Regions from separate parts of the Streptomyces sp. NPDC046712 genome, predicted to be linked through region 3. Evidence: riboswitches for the same ligand, from Rfam matches in the RefSeq annotation. Region 3 holds a riboswitch; each other region holds the start of a gene.

Region 1 (6,223 bases), on a different contig from region 3:
CTGTTCGCCCGCCGCATCGCCGACGCGGTGAGCGAGGAACGCCCGCGCATCGATCTCGTCGGTGCGGTCCTCTCCGCCCTCGGGCTCGGGATCTTCGTCTACGGCGTTCTCCGCTCGGACGAATGGGGCTGGTTCCAGCCGAAACCGGACGCGCCGTCGTGGCTGGGTGTCTCGATGGTCGTGTGGCTGATGCTGGCGGGTCTGTTCCTGGTGTGGCTCTTCCTCCGTTGGGAGGCCCGGCTCGTGAAGCGCGGCGGGGAGCCGCTCGTCCACCCGGCCATGCTGGAGAACAAGCAGTTGACCGGCGGGCTGACGATGTTCTTCTTCCAGTACCTCGTGCAGATGGGCGTCTTCTTCGTCGTACCGCTCTATCTGTCCGTCGCCCTGGGCCTGTCCGCGCTCGCGACCGGTGCCCGCATCCTGCCGCTCTCGCTGACTCTGCTGGCCGCGGCGGTCCTGATTCCGCGGTTCCTCCCGGACGTCTCGCCGCGGCGGGTGGTGCGGCTCGGGGTGCTCGCGCTGCTCGCGGGCGCGGTCATTCTGATGGCCGCGCTCGACGCGGACGCCGGGGCGGAGATCGTCACCGTGCCCCTGCTGCTGATCGGGCTCGGCATGGGCGCGATGGCGTCCCAGCTCGGTGCGGTCACCGTCTCGGCCGTACCGGACCGGCAGAGCGCGGAGGTCGGCGGCATCCAGAACGCCGTCACCAACCTCGGCTCCTCGATCGGTACGGCACTGGCGGGGTCGCTCATGATCGCCGCGCTCACGTCGTCGTTCCTGGCGAGTGTCGAGCAGAACGCGGCGGTTCCGGCCGAGGTCAAGAACAAGGCGGCCGTCGAACTGTCGAGCGGGATTCCCTTCCTCTCGGACGCCCAGCTCCGGACGGCCCTCGACGAGGCGGGCACGAGCCCGGAGGTGGCCGAGGCCGCACTGGACGCGAACGCCGAGGCCAGACTCGACGGCCTGCGGGCCGCCCTCGCGATCCTCGCGCTCGCCTCCGTCCTGGCGATGTTCTTCACCTCGCGGATCCCTCAGACTCAGCCCGGCCGACCAGGGCCCTGACGGCGGGCAGTCGTCGACACCGGGCCACGGGCTGCCGTCTGCGACACTGGTACCACCATGCCCAAGCCCGGAGAACTCACTTTCGTCGCCCCCCGCGGAGCCAAGAAGCCGCCGCGGCACCTTGCCGACCTCACGCCCGCCGAGCGCAAAGAGGCCGTCGCCGCGATCGGCGAGAAGCCGTTTCGCGCCAAGCAGCTGTCCACCCACTACTTCGCGCGGTACGCCCACGACCCCGCCGAGTGGACCGACATCCCCGCCTCCTCGCGCGAGAAGCTGCAGGGGGAGCTGCTGCCCGACCTGATGTCCGTGGTCCGGCACATCTCGTGCGACGACGACACCACCCGTAAGACGCTGTGGAAGCTGCACGACGGCACGCTCGTCGAGTCCGTGCTCATGCGGTACCCGGACCGGGTCACCATGTGCATCTCCTCGCAGGCCGGCTGCGGGATGAACTGCCCGTTCTGCGCCACGGGACAGGCCGGGCTCGACCGGAACCTGTCGACGGCCGAGATCGTGCACCAGATCGTCGACGGGATGCGCGCCCTGCGCGACGGCGAGGTGCCCGGTGGGCCCGCGCGGCTCAGCAACATCGTCTTCATGGGCATGGGTGAGCCGCTCGCCAACTACAAGCGGGTCGTCGGCGCCATCCGCCGGCTGACCGACCCCGAGCCGGACGGGCTCGGGCTCTCGCAGCGCGGCATCACCGTCTCCACCGTCGGTCTCGTGCCCGCGATGCTGCGCTTCGCCGACGAGGGCTTCAAGTGCCGGCTCGCCGTCTCGCTGCACGCGCCCGACGACGAGCTGCGCGACACCCTCGTGCCCGTCAACACCCGCTGGAAGGTCCGCGAGGTCCTCGACGCCGCCTGGGAGTACGCGGAGAAGTCCGGCCGCCGGATCTCCATCGAGTACGCCCTCATCCGCGACATCAACGACCAGGCATGGCGCGGCGACCTGCTCGGGCGGCTGCTCAAGGGCAAGCGGGTGCACGTCAACCTGATCCCGCTGAACCCGACGCCGGGGTCGAAGTGGACCGCCTCCCGTCCCGAGGACGAGAAGGCGTTCGTCGAGGCCATCGCCGCCCACGGTGTTCCGGTCACCGTCCGTGACACCCGCGGGCAGGAGATCGACGGTGCCTGTGGACAGCTGGCGGCGTCGGAACGCTGACCTTGTAGTCTGAGCTCGAACATATGCATATTCCGACAGGGGAGCGCCACAGCGCTGAGAGTGCGGCACCGTCAGGCCGCAGACCCTCTGAACCTCGCCCAGGTCATTCTGGGTAGGAAGTTCGGTCGTTACTCGAGCTGTAGCGCCCTGCCCGCGGCCATGATCACCGGCCGCGGGCAGGGCCGCGTCTCTTCCTGGTCATACCCAGGAGGAATTCCAGTGAGCACGAAGAAGATGGGCGCCGCGGCGATCGCCGCCGCGCTGGGGGTCACCACCCTCGCCGCCTGCGGCGGATCCGAGGACAAGGCCGACGCCCCTGCCCCCAAGACCGTGACCCTCGTGAGCCACGACTCCTTCAACGCCTCCAAGGAGGTCCTGGCGGAGTTCACGAAGCAGACCGGCTTCACGGTCAAGGTGCTGAAGAGCGGCGACGCAGGCGAGGCCGTCAACAAGGAGATCCTGACCAAGGGCTCCCCGCAGGGCGACGTGTTCTTCGGCGTCGACAACACCCTGCTCTCCCGCGCCCTCGACAACGGGATCTTCGTCCCTTACGAGGCGAAGGGCCTGGACCGGACCCCCGCCGAGCTCCAGCTCGACAAGGAGCACCGGGTCACCCCGATCGACACCGGCGACATCTGCGTCAACTACGACAAGAAGTACTTCGCCGACAAGAAGCTCGCGCCCCCGCAGACCTTCGAGGACCTGACCAAGGCCGAGTACAGGAACCTGCTCGTGGTCGAGAACCCCGAGCGGTCCTCCCCGGGCCTCGGCTTCCTGCTCGGCACCGCCGCTCAGTACGGCGACGAGGGCTGGCAGGACTACTGGAAGAAGCTCAAGGCCAACGGTGTGAAGACCGTCGACAGCTGGGAGCTCGCCTACAACCAGGAGTTCTCCGGCTCCGCGGGCGGCAAGAAGGCCAAGGGAGACCGGCCGCTGGTCGTCTCGTACGCCTCCAGCCCGCCGGTCGAGGTCCTCTACTCCGAGCCGCAGCCCAAGGACGCCCCCACCGGGGTCTCCACCGGCACCTGCTTCCGGCAGACCGAGTTCGCCGGACTGCTGAACGGGGCGAAGAACCCCGAGGGCGGCAAGGCGCTGATCGACTTCCTGATCTCCAAGAAGTTCCAGGACGACATGCCGCTGCAGATGTTCGTCAACCCGGTGGCCAAGGACGCCACCCTGCCCGAACTCTTCACCAAGCACGGTGTGGTGATCGACAAGCCGCAGACCATGGCGCCCGAGAAGATCGCCGAGAAGCGTGACCAGTGGATCCAGCAGTGGTCGTCGCTCGTTCTGAAGTAGTTCCCGACCGCAGGGGAAGCGCGGCGCGGCTCGGCCTGATGGTCGTGCCCGTCGCCTTCTTCGCGCTCTTCTTCGCCTGGCCCGTCGCCTCGATCGTCGAGCGCGGGCTGCGGGTCGACGGCGCGTGGCAGTTCGGCCGCTTCGGCGAGACGCTGAGCCGGCCGGAGATCCTCGACGTCCTCTGGTTCACGCTCTGGCAGGCACTCGCCTCCACCGGCCTGACCCTGCTGATCGCGCTGCCCGGCGCGTACGTCTTCGCGCGCTTCGACTTCCCCGGCAAAGGGCTGCTGCGCGCCGTCGTCACCGTGCCGTTCGTGATGCCGACCGTCATGGTCGGCACGGCCTTCCTCGCGCTCGTCGGGCGCGGCGGGCTCCTCGACGACTGGTGGGGCGTCCGGCTGGACACCACCGTCTGGGCGATCCTCCTCGCCCATGTCTTCTTCAACTACGCCGTCGTCGTACGGACCGTCGGCGGCCTGTGGGCGCAGCTCGACCCGCGCCAGGAGGAGGCCGCCCGCGTCCTCGGCGCCTCCCGCTGGACCGCCTTCCGGACCGTGACCCTGCCGGCGCTCGCCCCTTCCGTCGCCGCGGCCGCGCTGATGGTGTTCCTGTTCACCGCGAGCTCCTTCGCCGTCGTCCAGATCCTCGGCGGCTCCACGTACTCCACGCTGGAGACGGAGATCTACCGGCAGACGGTCGACCGCTTCGACCTGACGACGGCCGCCGTCCTCACGATGGTGCAGTTCGTGGCCGTGGGCGTGGTCCTCGCCGTGCACGCCCGGACCGTACGCAGGCGGGAGACGGCGCTGAAGCTGGTCGCGCCCGAGCAGACCGCGCGCCGGCCCGGGGGCGCCGGCCAGTGGGCGCTGTTCGCGATCGTCCTGCTGTCCGTCGCCCTGCTGATCGTGCTTCCGCTCGGCGTGCTCGTCGAGCGGTCCTTCGCCACCCCCGACGGCTACGGGCTCGACTACTACCGGGCCCTGCAGTCCACCGACCCCTCCGGCACCTTCCTCGTTCCCCTGCTGGACACCATCGGGAACTCGCTCCGGTACGCCGTAGTCGCCACCGCCATCGCCCTCGTCATCGGCGGGCTCGCGGCGGCGGCCCTCACCCGGCGGGCCGGGCGGCTCGTACGCGGCTTCGACGCGCTGCTGATGCTGCCCCTCGGGGTGTCGGCGGTGACGGTGGGCTTCGGCTTCCTGATCACCCTCGACGAGCCGCCGTTCGACCTGCGGGCGAGCTGGATCCTCGTGCCGCTCGCGCAGGCCCTGGTCGGTGTCCCCTTCGTCGTACGGACGATGCTGCCGGTCCTGCGGGCGGTCGACGAGCGGCTGCGGGAGGCGGCGGCCGTTCTCGGTGCCTCGCCGCTGCGGGCCTGGCGGGAGGTCGATCTGCCGCTGGTACGGCGGGCCTTGCTGATCGCGGCCGGGTTCGCCTTCGCCGTGTCGCTCGGGGAGTTCGGCGCGACCGTCTTCATCGCCCGGCCCGACAACCCGACGCTGCCGGTCGCCGTCGCCCGGCTGCTCGGCCGGCCCGGAGAGCTCAACTACGGCCAGGCCATGGCCCTTTCGACGATTCTGATGGTGGTGTGCGCGGTGGCCCTGCTGCTGCTCGAACGGCTCCGCACCGACCGGACCTCCGGGGAGTTCTGATGCTGACGCTCAAGGGCGCGACCGTACGGTTCGGGGAGCGGGCCGTGCTCGACTCGGTGGACCTGGCGGTGGCCGAGCACGAGATCGTGTGCGTGCTCGGGCCGAGCGGCAGCGGAAAGTCCACTCTGCTGCGGGCCGTCGCCGGACTGCAGGGCCTGGACGAGGGCCGGGTGCTGCTCGGCGGCACGGACCAGGCCGGGATGCCGGCGCACCGGCGCGGTGTCGGGCTGATGTTCCAGGACCACCAGCTCTTCCCACAGCGGGACGTCGGCGGCAACGTCGCCTTCGGGCTGCGCATGCACGGCGTCGGGAAGGCCGAGCGGGACCGGCGGGTCGCGGAACTCCTCGAGCTCGTCGGGCTTCCGGGGGCCGGGCGGCGGGCCGTCGCCTCGCTCTCCGGCGGCGAGCAGCAGCGCGTGGCGCTCGCCCGCGCACTCGCCCCACGGCCCCGGCTCCTCATGCTGGACGAGCCGCTCGGCCAGCTCGACCGAGGGCTGCGGGAACGGCTCGTGATCGAACTGCGGCTGCTCTTCGGCCAGTTGGGTACGACCGTGCTCGCCGTCACCCACGACCAGGGCGAGGCGTTCGCCCTCGCCGACCGGGTCGTGGTGATGCGGGACGGCAGGATCGCCCAGTCCGGGACGCCGCTGGAGGTCTGGCAGCGTCCGGTCTCCGAGTTCGTCGCGCGCTTCCTCGGATTCGACAACGTGGTGTCGGGGACGGTGAGCGGGGAGGCCGCCGACACGGTGTGGGGGAAGCTTCCGGTGCCGGACGGCTCACCGCAGGGCGCGGGGAAGATCCTCGTACGCCCGGGCGGTGTACGCCTCGGAGCCCCGGACTCCGGCCTGACGTGCACCGTCGAGGCCCGCACCTTCCGCGGCACCCACGTCGCCGTCCTGCTCCGCCCGGCTGAGGGCCCCGCCCTGGAGGCGGAGTGCACCCTCAGGGACGCACCGGAGGAGGGGGCCGAGGTCGGGGTGACCTTCGCGGGCGACGAGGTCGTGGTCCTGGCGGGGGACTAGCGAGGCCCGTCAGCAGCGGACGCA
Region 2 (6,223 bases), on a different contig from region 3:
CACCATCGAGGACGTCAACGAGACCGTCCACGAGATCATCAACCGGAACGACGCCGACGAGGTCTGGGACCTGTTCCGGAAGTTCACCAAGCGCTTCGCGTTCCGCGACGACGCCGGCCCCCAGGCCGTCCAGGAGCTGCTCGCCACCTACGGCGGCCGCCGGGTCGTGCACGGCCACAGCCCCATCCCGTACCTTCTCGGGCAGGTCGGAACCGAGGACGGCGAGGACGGTTCCGGTCCGGTCGTCGACGGTCCGCATGTGTACGCGGACGGCCTCGCGATCGCCATGGACGGCGGAGTGACCATGGCCGGAAAGCTGCTGGTCGTCCAACTCCCCCTGGATGGCTGACGCATAACCCTGTGCATCCGGGGAAGTCGATTTCGGGAAACCCCCTGTCACCCTGTGCCGTAACCGCAATACCATCGGATCATCCGTAGCAGGCTCTCCTCCGTTTCCGCCCAACTGCCCGTTTTCCACGGTCAATCCGGCCTTACGGAGCATCGGGGGATGCACATGAACGTGGCTCCGCACCTGCTGACCGAGGACCGCGCCGAGTACGAGCGCATCCTCGACGATGCACTGCGTCACGCGCACGACCGTCCGGATCTCGCCGAGATCGGGAAGCGGCTCACGCCCGAACAGCTGCGCACGATGGCGCTGAGCGCGACAGCGCTGATCACCGCCGCCGCCGCGGTGGAGTACGACCACTTCGTCAAGATCCGCGCGGAGGGCCGTTCATCGAGCGGTACGAGCGTGATGGACGCCGTCCTCGCGACGGACGGGGACGGGGCGGGCGGAGGCCCGGGCGCGGGCATCGTCGCGGTCGTCACCGTCCTCGCACCGGTGCTCTCGGGCACGGCCGCGGTGATCTTCCTGCTGGTCGGGGCTGTTCTGAAGGTGGTGGCCCCCACCCTCGTGTTCGCCGACACGCTGCTGACTGCGGCCGGGTTCTTCGGGGCCGTCGCCGCCGCGGGACTGCTCTGCGCGGCCGTCGGTCTCCTCCTGACGGCGCTGCGCAACCGCTCCACCGAAGTGGCCGCGGGCGCCGTGGCGTCCGGCGAGCAGGACGACGAACTCTCCCTGGCCCGCGATGCCTGGCGCCGCGCCCTGCTGGAACGGGGCATCCTGCCGTTCCTGCGGGACGCCCTGGCCGATCCCGCCTCGCCCCTGCCGCCGCAGCGCTCGGAGCGTACGGACCGCATGCCGAAGATCGGCTACAGCGGACCGGACTTCTCGAGCCCGAACGAGGGCGCCTCGGGCACCCGCCCGAGATTCAGCAGCCCGGACTTCACCAGCCCGGAGTTCGGCCCCCCGGAACACCGTCCCGAGTGATCCGGCCGAGCGCGGACGACCGGCGACTCCCCCGAGGGTCGCCGGTCGGTCGCGCTCACACCGGTCGGTCGCGCTCCCGCGCGTCAGTCCGCCAGCGGGAGGTACACGCGGTTGCCGGCGGCCGCGAACTCCTTGGACTTCTCGGCCATACCGGCCTCGATCTCGTCCGACTGCAGGTCGCCGCCGTGCTCACGCCGGATGTCCTGCGAGATCTTCATCGAGCAGAACTTCGGACCGCACATCGAGCAGAAGTGCGCGGTCTTCGCGGGCTCCGCCGGCAGCGTCTCGTCGTGGAACTCACGGGCCGTGTCCGGGTCGAGCGCCAGGTTGAACTGGTCCTCCCAGCGGAACTCGAACCGCGCGTCCGACAGGGCGTCGTCCCACTCCTGCGCCCCCGGGTGCCCCTTGGCCAGGTCGGCCGCGTGCGCCGCGATCTTGTAGGTGATGACGCCGGTCTTCACGTCGTCGCGGTTGGGCAGGCCCAGGTGCTCCTTGGGCGTGACGTAGCAGAGCATCGCCGTGCCCCACCAGGCGATCATCGCGGCGCCGATGCCCGAGGTGATGTGGTCGTACGCCGGAGCGACGTCCGTGGTCAGCGGGCCGAGGGTGTAGAACGGCGCCTCCTCGCAGATCTCCTGCTGAAGGTCGATGTTCTCCTTGATCTTGTGCATCGGGACGTGGCCCGGGCCCTCGATCATCGTCTGCACGTTGTGGCGCTTGGCGATCGTGTTCAGCTCACCGAGCGTCTTCAGCTCCGCGAACTGCGCCGCGTCGTTGGCGTCCGCGATCGAACCGGGGCGCAGACCGTCGCCCAGCGAGTACGTGACGTCGTACGTCGCGAGGATCTCGCAGAGCTCCTCGAAGTTCGTGTAGAGGAAGTTCTCCTTGTGGTGCGCCAGGCACCAGGCGGCCATGATCGAGCCGCCGCGCGAGACGATGCCGGTCTTGCGGCGGGCGGTCAGCGGCACGTACGGCAGCAGCACGCCGGCGTGCACCGTCATGTAGTCGACGCCCTGCTCGGCCTGCTCGATGACCGTGTCCTTGTAGATCTCCCAGGTCAGCTCCTCGGCCTTGCCGTCGACCTTCTCCAGGGCCTGGTAGAGCGGCACGGTGCCGATCGGCACGGGGGAGTTGCGCAGCACCCACTCGCGGGTGGTGTGGATGTTGCGACCGGTGGACAGGTCCATGACCGTGTCGGCGCCCCACTTGGTCGCCCACGTCATCTTCTCCACCTCCTCCTCGATCGAGGAGGTCACGGCGGAGTTGCCGATGTTGGCGTTGACCTTCACCAGGAACCGCTTGCCGATGATCATCGGCTCGATCTCCGGGTGGTTGACGTTCGCCGGGAGCACCGCGCGACCTGCGGCGATCTCCTCCCGTACGACCTCGGGGGAGACGTTCTCGCGGATCGCGACGTACTCCATCTCCGGGGTGATCTCGCCCCGGCGGGCGTACGCGAGCTGCGTCACCGCCGCCCCGTCGCGGCCCCGGCGGGGCTGGCGCGGGCGGCCGGGGAAGACGGCGTCGAGGTTCTTCAGGCCCCCGCGCGGCGAGGTGTGCTTGATGCCGTCGTCCTCGGGGCGGACCGGCCGGCCCGCGTACTCCTCGGTGTCCCCGCGGCCGATGATCCAGTTCTCGCGCAGCGGCGGAAGGCCCCGCCGTACGTCGGTGTCGATGGTGGGGTCGGTGTACGGACCGGACGTGTCGTACAGCGTCACGTCCTTGCCGTTGGTGAGGTGCACCTGTCGGACGGGCACTCGGAGGTCGGGGCGCGAGCCCTCGACATATCCCTTGTGCCAGCCCGGCTTGCGCTCGTCCTGGCTGGTGGCAGGCGTGCGTGCATCCTGAATGGTCATGAGACCGATCTCCCTACGCCGGCATTACCCGGTAACAGGTTCGGCGGTCGGCGCAGCCTCCTCCCGTACGTACGTCATGTACGCGCGTACGGTGATCAGCGCCCTCTCAGCCCGGTGCTCCGAGCTCCCGCGTGTGCAAAGGTGCCACCACGCTAGCGTCAATCCGGCCGTGCTGAACAGTGGGCCCCCACCGTTCTTGCGATGATCGGTCGGTGACTTCCTCGCAGCAGACCCCAGAACCCGACGGCCACGACGGACATGGTGACGCGGGCCACGGGCACGGCCATACCCACAGCCATGGGCCGGCCGCGCCTGTCTCGCGGCATCTGCGCAGGGTCATCGCCGCCGTCCTGATCCCGTTCGCCACGGCCGTGGTGGTCGGTCTCGTCGTCCTGTGGCCGGGGGGCGCCCCGGAACACGAGCGCACCGGCGTCGGCTTCGATCGGCAGACGTACCAGGGCGAGGTCGTCTCGGTCGAGCAGGTCGACTGCAAGGATGTGAACGCCGCCCAGGTCCCGCCGACCGGGGACACCTCCACCCCCGAGGGCCGCGAGGCCGTCGACGCCCAGCAGGGGCAGTGCGAGAAGGCGACGATCGAGGTCACCAGCGGCCCGGACAAGGGACGTACCTTCACGGAGATCGTGCAGCCGGACGCGCCGCGCCAACTGGACCAGGGGCAGGGCGTGGTGGTGGCGTACGCCCCCGACGCCCCGCGCGATCTGCAGTACTCGGTGACGGATGTGAACCGCAAGGTTCCGCTGACGGTCCTCGCTCTGATCTTCGCGGTCGTGGTCGTGCTCGTCGGCCGGATGCGCGGAGTGATGGCACTGATCTCGCTCGCCTTGAGCTTCCTGATCCTGACCTTCTTCATCCTCCCGGCGATTCTTCAGGGTTCGAATCCGCTGGTGGTCGCCGTGATCGGATCGAGCGCGATCATGCTGATCGCGCTCTACATGTGCCACGGCCTGTCGGCCCGCACCTCGGTCGCGGTGCTCGGAACGCTGATCTCGCTGCTTCTGATCGGACTGCTCGGCTCGCTCTTCATCGGCTGGGCCTCGCTGAGCGGCAACACGGACGACAACACCGGTCTGATCCACGGCCTCTACCCGGACATCGACATGTCCGGTCTGCTGCTCGCGGGCATCATCATCGGATCGCTCGGTGTCCTCGACGATGTGACGGTGACCCAGACCTCGGCGGTGTGGGAGCTGCACCAGGCCGACCCCCGGATGGGGCCCCGCGCGCTGTACCGGGCCGGGATCCGGATCGGTCGCGACCACATCGCGTCCGTGGTGAACACCCTGGTGCTCGCCTACGCCGGTGCGGCCCTGCCCCTGTTGCTGCTCTTCTCCATCGCGCAGAGCAGCGTGGGGACGGTGGCCAACAGCGAGCTGGTCGCGGAGGAGATCGTCCGGACGCTGGTGGGATCGATCGGTCTGGTCGCCTCGGTACCCGTCACCACCGCGCTCGCCGCCCTGGTGGTCTCCGCCGACCGGCCGGGCGACCGGGCTCCGGAGAAGCGTTCATCCAGGGGTGGACGCCGCCGCCGGGCCAAGTGATCTCCCCCGGTCCCCTCCTCGACGGGGTGCCTGGGGAGCCACTCAGCCCGCGTTCTCCTCTGCCAGAATCCGGCCGAGCGCGGCTTCCAGATTGTCCTCGAAGTCGCCCAGTGTCCGTTCCTGACCGAGAGGAACCAACCTGTCCGTACGGTCGAGGAAGGCGACGAGCGGCGGGGCGCTGGCACGGAACAGCGCCCGGTCACTGCCGACCTGGAGCCGGATGGAGACGTCCGACAGCACCTCGGCATCGGTCGGCGCGATGTGCACATCGCCGTCCCCGCTCGGTCGGTTGATCCCGTCCAGCAGCAGCTCTCTCCCGAACGCCCAGGTCACAGGCGCATCTCCGGGGAGATGGAAGGTCATTCGCACCGCGTAGGGATCCCGGGTCTCGTATCGGAGTTCCACCGGGATCCTGAAGGAGAGCTCCTCGGAGACGAGGAAGCTCATCAGGACCTCGGCCTGGACCGACTCTCGCATCATGTACCCCGCAGTGAAGGAAGCAGTTGTGTAAACACGGCTGCTGAAAGCTGTGATCAAAACGGCCAGGAATGATCCCCGATGGCCCTCTTGACGCAATCGTGCTGGAAGGGCTAGCAGATCACAAGGAGTGATTTTTCAGATACTGATAGAGAACGCGAAGGAACTGAAGAGCCTCCCGATCTCGTTGCGTAGCCGATCGACTGCGGGCAGCAACCGTTCTTCCTGGTGAAGGGGGAGGGAAATCGCCATGGCGGCCGCCGTCGACCCCGCGGTGATGGGGATCGCAGCGCAAACTGTGCCGAGCGCATATTCCTGACGCTCCACCAGGGGCTCCATTCGCCCCATACCGCCCAAACGCTCCAAAAGCACCCGCCGGTTACGCACCGTATACGGAGTGATGGCTTCCACCGGATGGCGGTCGAGGTGGTCTTGACGGCTCTTCAGATCGAGTTGACTGAGCAGACACTGACCGATCGCATGGGCGTGGCCCGTCTCGCGGAAGTCGGCCCACTCGTCCACGGCGGGAGCGGAGGGGGTGTCGGCGACGGCGACGAGCTCGATCTCGCCCTCGCGGTAGATGGCGAAGTAGACGGGAACGCCGATCTCGTCGCGCCAGTGCGCGAGGGAGTCTTCGATCTTGGTGCGACGATTCTGCAGATCTCCGCCGCCGGCGAGTCGACCCGCCGCGTCGCCGAACACGAACACACCCTTCTCGCGGCGCAGATAGCCCTCGTGCGTCAGGGTGCGGAGCAGGTGGTACGCGGTGGGAAGCGGGAGCCCCGCCTCGCGCGCGAGCTGTTTGGCGGGGGCACCGTCCTCATGGGAGCCCACGGCCTCCAGAAGTCTCAGCGCCCGCTGCACGGAGCCGATCAGGGTAGGGACGGCGGACTGCGAAGCCGTGGCCAAAGGTCACCCCCAGGCGTGTCGCCGGGTGCCGTGCACCCGCCCGCGGGGGCCGCCCCCGCGCGACCGCCGCGGCCTGGGAACCGGTGGGG
Region 3 (6,223 bases):
GCAGCACGTCACGCAGGGTGCACCCGGCGACGTACTCCATGGCGAGATAGACGTACGCGCCGTCCGCGCCCTGGTCGAAGACCCCGACGACGTTGGGGTGGGAGAGCCGGGCGACGGACTTGGCCTCGCGGATGAACCGCTCCACGAACGTGGCGTCGGTGGCGAGCGCCGGGTGCATCACCTTGAGCGCGAGCACCCGGTCGAGGCGGGTGTCGACGGCCCGGTAGACCGTGGCCATCCCGCCGACGGCGATGCGCGCGTCGACGCGGTAGCGGTCGTCGAGCAGCTGCCCGACGAGAGGGTCCTGAAGGGTCGTGTCCACGGCCCTGAGTTTACGAGCCGGTGAGGACACCCCGTCCCCACCGGCCAGGACCGCAGCACACCTGTGACGCGCGGACCCGGTCCACAGGCACTCGGACCAGGTCCACGAGCGCGCGCTCAGAAGGCCGGGCGCTCCGGGTCCAGGGCCGCGCGGCCCTCCGTCGGGGACGAGGCCTCGGCGAAGTGACGGCGCGGGATCCGGCCGGCCCGCCACGCCAGGCGGCCCGCCTCCACCGCGTGCCGCATCGCCTCCGCCATCAGCACCGGCTCCTGCGCGCGGGTCACCGCCGAGGCCAGCATGACCGCCGAGCACCCCAGCTCCATCGCCAGGGCGGCGTCCGAGGCCGTCCCCGCCCCCGCGTCCAGGATCACCGGCACCCCCGCCCGCTCCACGATCAGCTGGAAGTTGTGCGGGTTGCGGATCCCGAGCCCGGAGCCGATCGGCGAGCCCAACGGCATGATCGCCGCGCACCCCACGTCCTCCAGCTTCCGCGCGAGGACCGGATCGTCGTTGGTGTACGGCAGGACCGTGAAGCCGTCGTCCACCAGCGTCTCCGCCGCGTCGAGCAGCTCGATCGGATCCGGCAGCAGGGTCCGCTCGTCGGCGACGACCTCCAGCTTGATCCAGTCGGTGCCCAGCGCCTCCCGCGCGAGGCGCGCGGTCAGGACGGCCTCGCCCGCCGTGAAGCAGCCCGCCGTGTTCGGCAGGACACGGATGGAGAGCCGGTTCAGGACGGACAGGACGGAGCCCTGCACGGTCGGGTCGAGGCGCCGCATGGCGACGGTGGTGAGCTCGGTGCCGCTGGCGACCAGAGAGCGTTCGAGGACGTCCAGGCTGGGGGCCCCGCCCGTGCCCATGATCAGGCGGGAGGAGAACTCCGTACCCCCGAGGAGGAATGAGTCGTCGGACATCGCGCTCAGCCCCCCTGCACGGCGGTGAGGACCTCGACCCGGTCGCCCTCGCCGAGGACGGTCGCGGACCACTGGCTGCGCGGCACGACGGTCTCGTTGACGGCCGCGGCCACGCCCGACGGCGCCGCCGTCAGCGTCGCGACCAGGGAGTCGAGGGTCGTGGGTGCGGTGAGGACGTGTGCCTCGCCGTTGACGGAGACGTTCGTCGGGACGTTCGTCGGGACGTTCATGCGGGCTGCTCCTGACGTACGGGGGAGAAGCGGCGGGGGGTGAAGGGGCGGGCCTCGTCCGGAAGCACGCCGGTGGTGAGGAGGTCGGCCATCACATCGCCGGTGACGGGGGTGAGCAGGACCCCGTTGCGGTAGTGGCCGGTGGCCAGCCGGAGGCCGGGCAGCGCGGTCGGGCCGAGCAGCGGAGCGTTGTCCGGCGAGCCGGGCCGCAGGCCCGCGCGGGTCTCGGTGAGCGGCAGCTCGGTGATGCCCGGCACGAGCTCATGGGCGTCGCGCAGCAGCTCGTAGACACCGCCCGCCGTGACGGTGGTGTCCCAGCCCAGCTCCTCGCTGGTCGCGCCGACCACCAGCTCGCCGTTCTCGCGCGGCACCAGATAGACATGGCTGCCGCGCACGACGGCCCGGACGGTCCGGGACAGGAACGGGGCGTACGCCCGCGGCACGGTCAGCCGCAGCACCTGCCCCTTCACGGGGCGTACGGGCGGCAGCACCTCCTCCGGTACGCCGGCGAGCCGGCCACTGAGGCTGCCGCCGGCCAGCACGACCTGGTCCGCCTCGAGCGCGGCGCCGTCCGCGAGCCGTACGCCGGTCGCCCGGTCCCGTACCACCGTCAGCCGCTCCGCCAGGGCCCGGTGGAAGACCACCCCGGCCCGTTCGCAGGCGACGACCAGCGCGTCCGCGAGCCGGCGCGGATCGACCTGGTGGTCGCCGTCGACCCGCAGTCCGCCGCGCACCCCCGGAGCGAGCATCGGCTCCAGTCGGCGGCACTCGCGCCCGCTGAGCCACTCCGACTCCAGGCCGCAGCGGGTCTGCAGGGCGTGCAGCTCGCGCAGGTGCGCCCGGTCGTCGGCGTCGAGCGCGACGGCGAGTGTGCCGCAGGCGCGGTAGCCCACGTCGTGCCCGGTGGCGTCCTGGAGCTCGGCGACGAAGTCCGGATAGCGGCGCGCGGAGGCGAGGTTGAGGGCGAGCAGGGTCTCCTCGCCGTAGTGGAGTTCGGTGACGGCGGCCAGCATCCCGGCCGCCACGCGGGCGGCCCCGCCGCCCGGTTCCGGGTCCACGACCGCGGTGCGCAGCCCGCGCTGCGCCGCCCGCCAGGCCGTGACCAGACCGATGATTCCGCCCCCGATGACGAGAACGTCAGATGTACTGCATGTACGCGACATGGGCGTCCAGCCCCTCCCTTCGCCGGCATGACCCGGATCAGGTTCGTACGGTCGGAGGCCGGCCAGCCTCCCTCTCAGCCCGGTGCGTCCGGGCTCCCGCGAGTGCTCTACGTTGACGGTCAGACTATCCCCCGCCCCCGACGCCCAGTAAGGGAGCCTCCGCTGTGGCTCGATCTCTCGACGGACTGGTCCTCGCCCCGGTCGCCGACCAGGCGCCCGGTCAGGTCGGTACGCGTACCCGCTTCACGTACCACGAGGAGGACGGCCGGATCTGGGCCGAGTACGCCGGCGGGGACGTCGTCCGGGGGAATCTCGTCGGCACGCGCGCGGGGGACCGGCTCGACTTCCGGTACGTCCAGCTGAAGCAGGACGGATCCACCTCTTCCGGGCATTGCGTCTCGACCGTGGTGGAGCTGCCGGACGGGCGCGTTCGGCTGGAGGAGACCTGGGCATGGGAGTCCCAGGAGGGCGCCGGCACCAGTGTGGTCGAGCAACTGCCTTCCTGACGGAGTATCAGATTTGTAAGGTGATCGGGTGAGCGAGCAGAAGCAGGCACAGCAGCGGGTCGTGATCGTGGGCGCCGGCATGGCGGGGGTGCAGACCGCCGTCGCCCTGCGCGAACAGGGCTTCACCGGCCCGGTCGTCCTCATCGGGGCCGAGCCGCACCAGCCCTACGACCGGCCGCCCCTCTCCAAGGCGGTCCTCCTCGGCAAGGCCGAGGACTCCGCCTTCGACGTCGACTTCGAGGCCCTCTCCATCGAGCTGCGCCTCGGTCTCGACGTCACCGGCCTGCGCGCCGACGACCACGAGGTCGACACCGAGGCCGGGCCCGTCCCGTACGACGTCCTGGTCCTCGCCACCGGCGCCGAGCCGGTCACTCTGCCCGGCACCGAGGGCGTGCCCGGAGTCCATCTGCTGCGCACCCTCGACGACGCCGCCCGCCTCAAGCCCGTCCTGGAGCGGCGCCACGACATCGTCGTGGTCGGTGCCGGCTGGATCGGCGCCGAATTCGCCACCGCCGCCCGCGAGGCGGGGTGCGCCGTCACCGTCGTCGAGGCCGCCGACCGCCCGCTCGCGGGCGCGCTCCCCGTCGAGGTCACCGCCCCCATGGCGCAGTGGTACGACGAGAGCGGTGCCGAACTCCTCACCCACGCGCGTGTGGCCGGCGTCGAACCCGGCACGGTCGTCCTGACCGACGGCCGGCAGCTGACCGCCGACGCGGTCGTGGTCGGCATCGGCGCCCGGCCCGCCACCCGCTGGCTCGCCGGCTCCGGCATCGCCCTCGACACGGACGGCTCCGTCACCGCCGACGAGCGGCTGCGCACCTCCCTGCCCGACGTGTACGCAGTCGGCGACTGCGCCTCCTTCCCCTCCGCCCGCTACGGCCGGCGGCTCCTGGTCCACCACTGGGACAACGCGCTCCAGGGGCCGCGCACCGTCGCGGCCGAGATCATCGGTGAGGCCCCCCGGCCGTACGACCCGGTGCCGTACTTCTGGTCCGAGCAGTTCGGCCGCTTCGTGCAGTACGCCGGACACCACGCGGGCGACACGGAGCTGCTCCGGCGCGGCGACCCGGCCGGACCCTCCTGGTCCGCGCTCTGGCTGCGCGACGGCGTCCTCGTCGCCCTGCTCGCCGTCGGACGCCCCCGCGACCTGGCCCAGGGCCGCAAGCTGATCGAGTCCGGCACCCGCATCGACCCGGAGCGGGCCGCCGACCCCTCCGTCCCCCTGAAGGCGGCAGTCCTCTAGGGCTCGACTACCGACTGTCAGTCCGGGATGGCAGGCTTGTCCACGTGACCGAGATTGACGCAAGAATCGATGCTCTCGTCCCCGCCTGGCTCTACCTCCCCGACATCGCGGAAATGCTCGATGTCGAGGTGACGCGCGTGCGGCAGCTGGTCAAGGAGGGCCAGCTCATCGCCGTGCGCCGCGGTGAGAACAAGGCGCTTCAGGTGCCGGCCGCCTTCATCGACGGCGACAAGGTGGTCAAGGGTCTCTCCGGAACCCTGACCCTTCTGAAGGACGACGGCTTCACCGACGAAGAGATGCTGGAGTGGCTCTTCACTCCCGACCCGACCCTGCCGGGCACGCCCGCGCAGGCCCTCAGCGAGAATCGCGGCACGGAGGTGAAGCGCCGCGCCCAGGCGCTCGCCGTCTGACGTTCCGAAGACACCACACAGGTGGTTCCCTGGGGGCCGGGCCCGCCCGGCCCCCACGGAACCGCCGCACCCAACGGGGGGAAGCACCCATGTCCACGCCTCGCGAGCAGTTCGCCGACGCCCGGCTCTATCTGTGCACGGACGCCCGCAGGCGCCAGGGAGACCTGCCCGCCTTCCTCGACGCCGTGCTCTCCTCCGGCGTGGACATCGTGCAGCTGCGCGACAAGGGCATGGAGGCCGGCGAGGAGCTGAAGCACCTCGCCGTCTTCGCCGAGGCGTGCCGCCGGCACGGCAAGCTGCTCGCCGTGAACGACCGGGCCGACGTCGCCCACGCCATCGGCTCCGACGTGCTGCACCTGGGCCAGGGCGACCTGCCCGTGCCCGCCGCCCGCGCGATCCTCGGCGACGAGGTGCTGATCGGCCGTTCCTGCCACGCCGAGTCCGAGGTGGACGCGGCCGTCGCCGAGCCGGGCGTGGACTACTTCTGCACGGGCCCCTGCTGGCCCACCCCGACCAAGCCCGGGCGGTACGCGCCGGGGCTCGGACTCGTGCGGCACGCGGCCTCCCTGGAGCAGAACCGGCCCTGGTTCGCCATCGGCGGGATCGACGAGACCAACCTGGACGAGGTGCTGGACGCGGGCGCGCGCCGGATCGTCGTCGTCCGGGCGATCACCGAGGCCGACGACCCGGCCGCGGCGACGGCCCGCCTGGCCAAGCGGATCCGCGAGCGCTCGGCCTGATCCCCTCGGCGTGATCCTCTTGACGTGATCCCTCGGCGTGATCCCCTCGGCCTGATCCTCTTGCCGTGATCCCTCGGCGTATCGTCCGAACGGCGGAGCCCACCCCTGGGACCTTGTCCAAAAACGTGTCCATTCCTCGGACGCTGCTTCGCCCGCCGATTGACCCCGTCTAACCTGCCGGTATGGCACTTGGTACCGCTTCCACCCGCTCGGACCGTGCGCGCACGGTCCGCGAGATCCTCGCTTCCGGCAAGCCCTCGTACTCCTTCGAGTTCTTCGCGCCCCGGACCGAGAAGGGCGAGCGGAGCCTCTGGAACGCCATGCGCAGAGTGGAGGCGGTCGGGCCGAGCTTCGTCTCGGTGACCTACGGCGCCGGCGGCTCGACCCGCGGCGGGACGGTCAAGGCGACCCAGAAGATCGCCGGCGACACCACGCTCACCCCGGTGGCGCACCTCACCGCGGTCGACCATTCCGTCGCCGAGCTGCGCAACGTCCTGGGCCAGTACGCCGACGCGGGTATCCGGAACATGCTGGCGCTGCGCGGCGACCCGCCGGGCGACCCGCTGGGGGAGTGGGTCGAGCACCCCGAGGGAGTGCGGTACGCCGCCGACCTGGTCCGGCTGATCAAGGAGTCCGGCGACTTCTGCGTGGGCGTCGCGGCCTTCCCCGAGATGCACCCCCGGTCCACCGACTGGGAC

The links. A riboswitch is a leader RNA that binds a small molecule or an ion and turns the genes downstream of it on or off. The one in region 3 is predicted to bind thiamine pyrophosphate.
Region 1: linked by a shared signal. The riboswitch ahead of ABZ939_RS09220 (thiamine ABC transporter substrate-binding protein) and the one ahead of thiO (glycine oxidase ThiO) in region 3 are both predicted to bind thiamine pyrophosphate.
Region 2: linked by a shared signal. The riboswitch ahead of thiC (phosphomethylpyrimidine synthase ThiC) and the one ahead of thiO (glycine oxidase ThiO) in region 3 are both predicted to bind thiamine pyrophosphate.

What each region holds. Positions count from the first base shown of each region.
Region 1 covers NZ_JBEYYW010000005.1:157,286-163,508, forward strand. Annotated here, with positions in the region: gene ABZ939_RS09210 (MFS transporter) at 1-1,062, shown strand, start outside; gene rlmN (23S rRNA (adenine(2503)-C(2))-methyltransferase RlmN) at 1,120-2,226, shown strand; TPP riboswitch at 2,254-2,363, shown strand; gene ABZ939_RS09220 (thiamine ABC transporter substrate-binding protein) at 2,461-3,525, shown strand; gene ABZ939_RS09225 (iron ABC transporter permease) at 3,564-5,177, shown strand; gene ABZ939_RS09230 (ABC transporter ATP-binding protein) at 5,177-6,199, shown strand; gene ABZ939_RS09235 (hypothetical protein) at 6,209-6,223, opposite strand, start outside.
Region 2 covers NZ_JBEYYW010000003.1:235,108-241,330, reverse strand. Annotated here, with positions in the region: gene ABZ939_RS05620 (metallophosphoesterase) at 1-349, shown strand, start outside; gene ABZ939_RS05615 (hypothetical protein) at 509-1,333, shown strand; gene thiC (phosphomethylpyrimidine synthase ThiC) at 1,417-3,189, opposite strand; TPP riboswitch at 3,183-3,330, opposite strand; gene ABZ939_RS05605 (YibE/F family protein) at 3,402-4,748, shown strand; gene ABZ939_RS05600 (SsgA family sporulation/cell division regulator) at 4,791-5,225, opposite strand; gene ABZ939_RS05595 (helix-turn-helix domain-containing protein) at 5,364-6,134, opposite strand.
Region 3 covers NZ_JBEYYW010000037.1:53,766-59,988, forward strand. Annotated here, with positions in the region: gene pknB (Stk1 family PASTA domain-containing Ser/Thr kinase) at 1-322, opposite strand, end outside; gene ABZ939_RS33445 (thiazole synthase) at 439-1,233, opposite strand; gene thiS (sulfur carrier protein ThiS) at 1,239-1,463, opposite strand; gene thiO (glycine oxidase ThiO) at 1,460-2,626, opposite strand; TPP riboswitch at 2,624-2,736, opposite strand; gene ABZ939_RS33460 (hypothetical protein) at 2,791-3,132, shown strand; gene ABZ939_RS33465 (FAD-dependent oxidoreductase) at 3,161-4,375, shown strand; gene ABZ939_RS33470 (Rv2175c family DNA-binding protein) at 4,420-4,785, shown strand; gene thiE (thiamine phosphate synthase) at 4,875-5,525, shown strand; gene metF (methylenetetrahydrofolate reductase [NAD(P)H]) at 5,708-6,223, shown strand, end outside.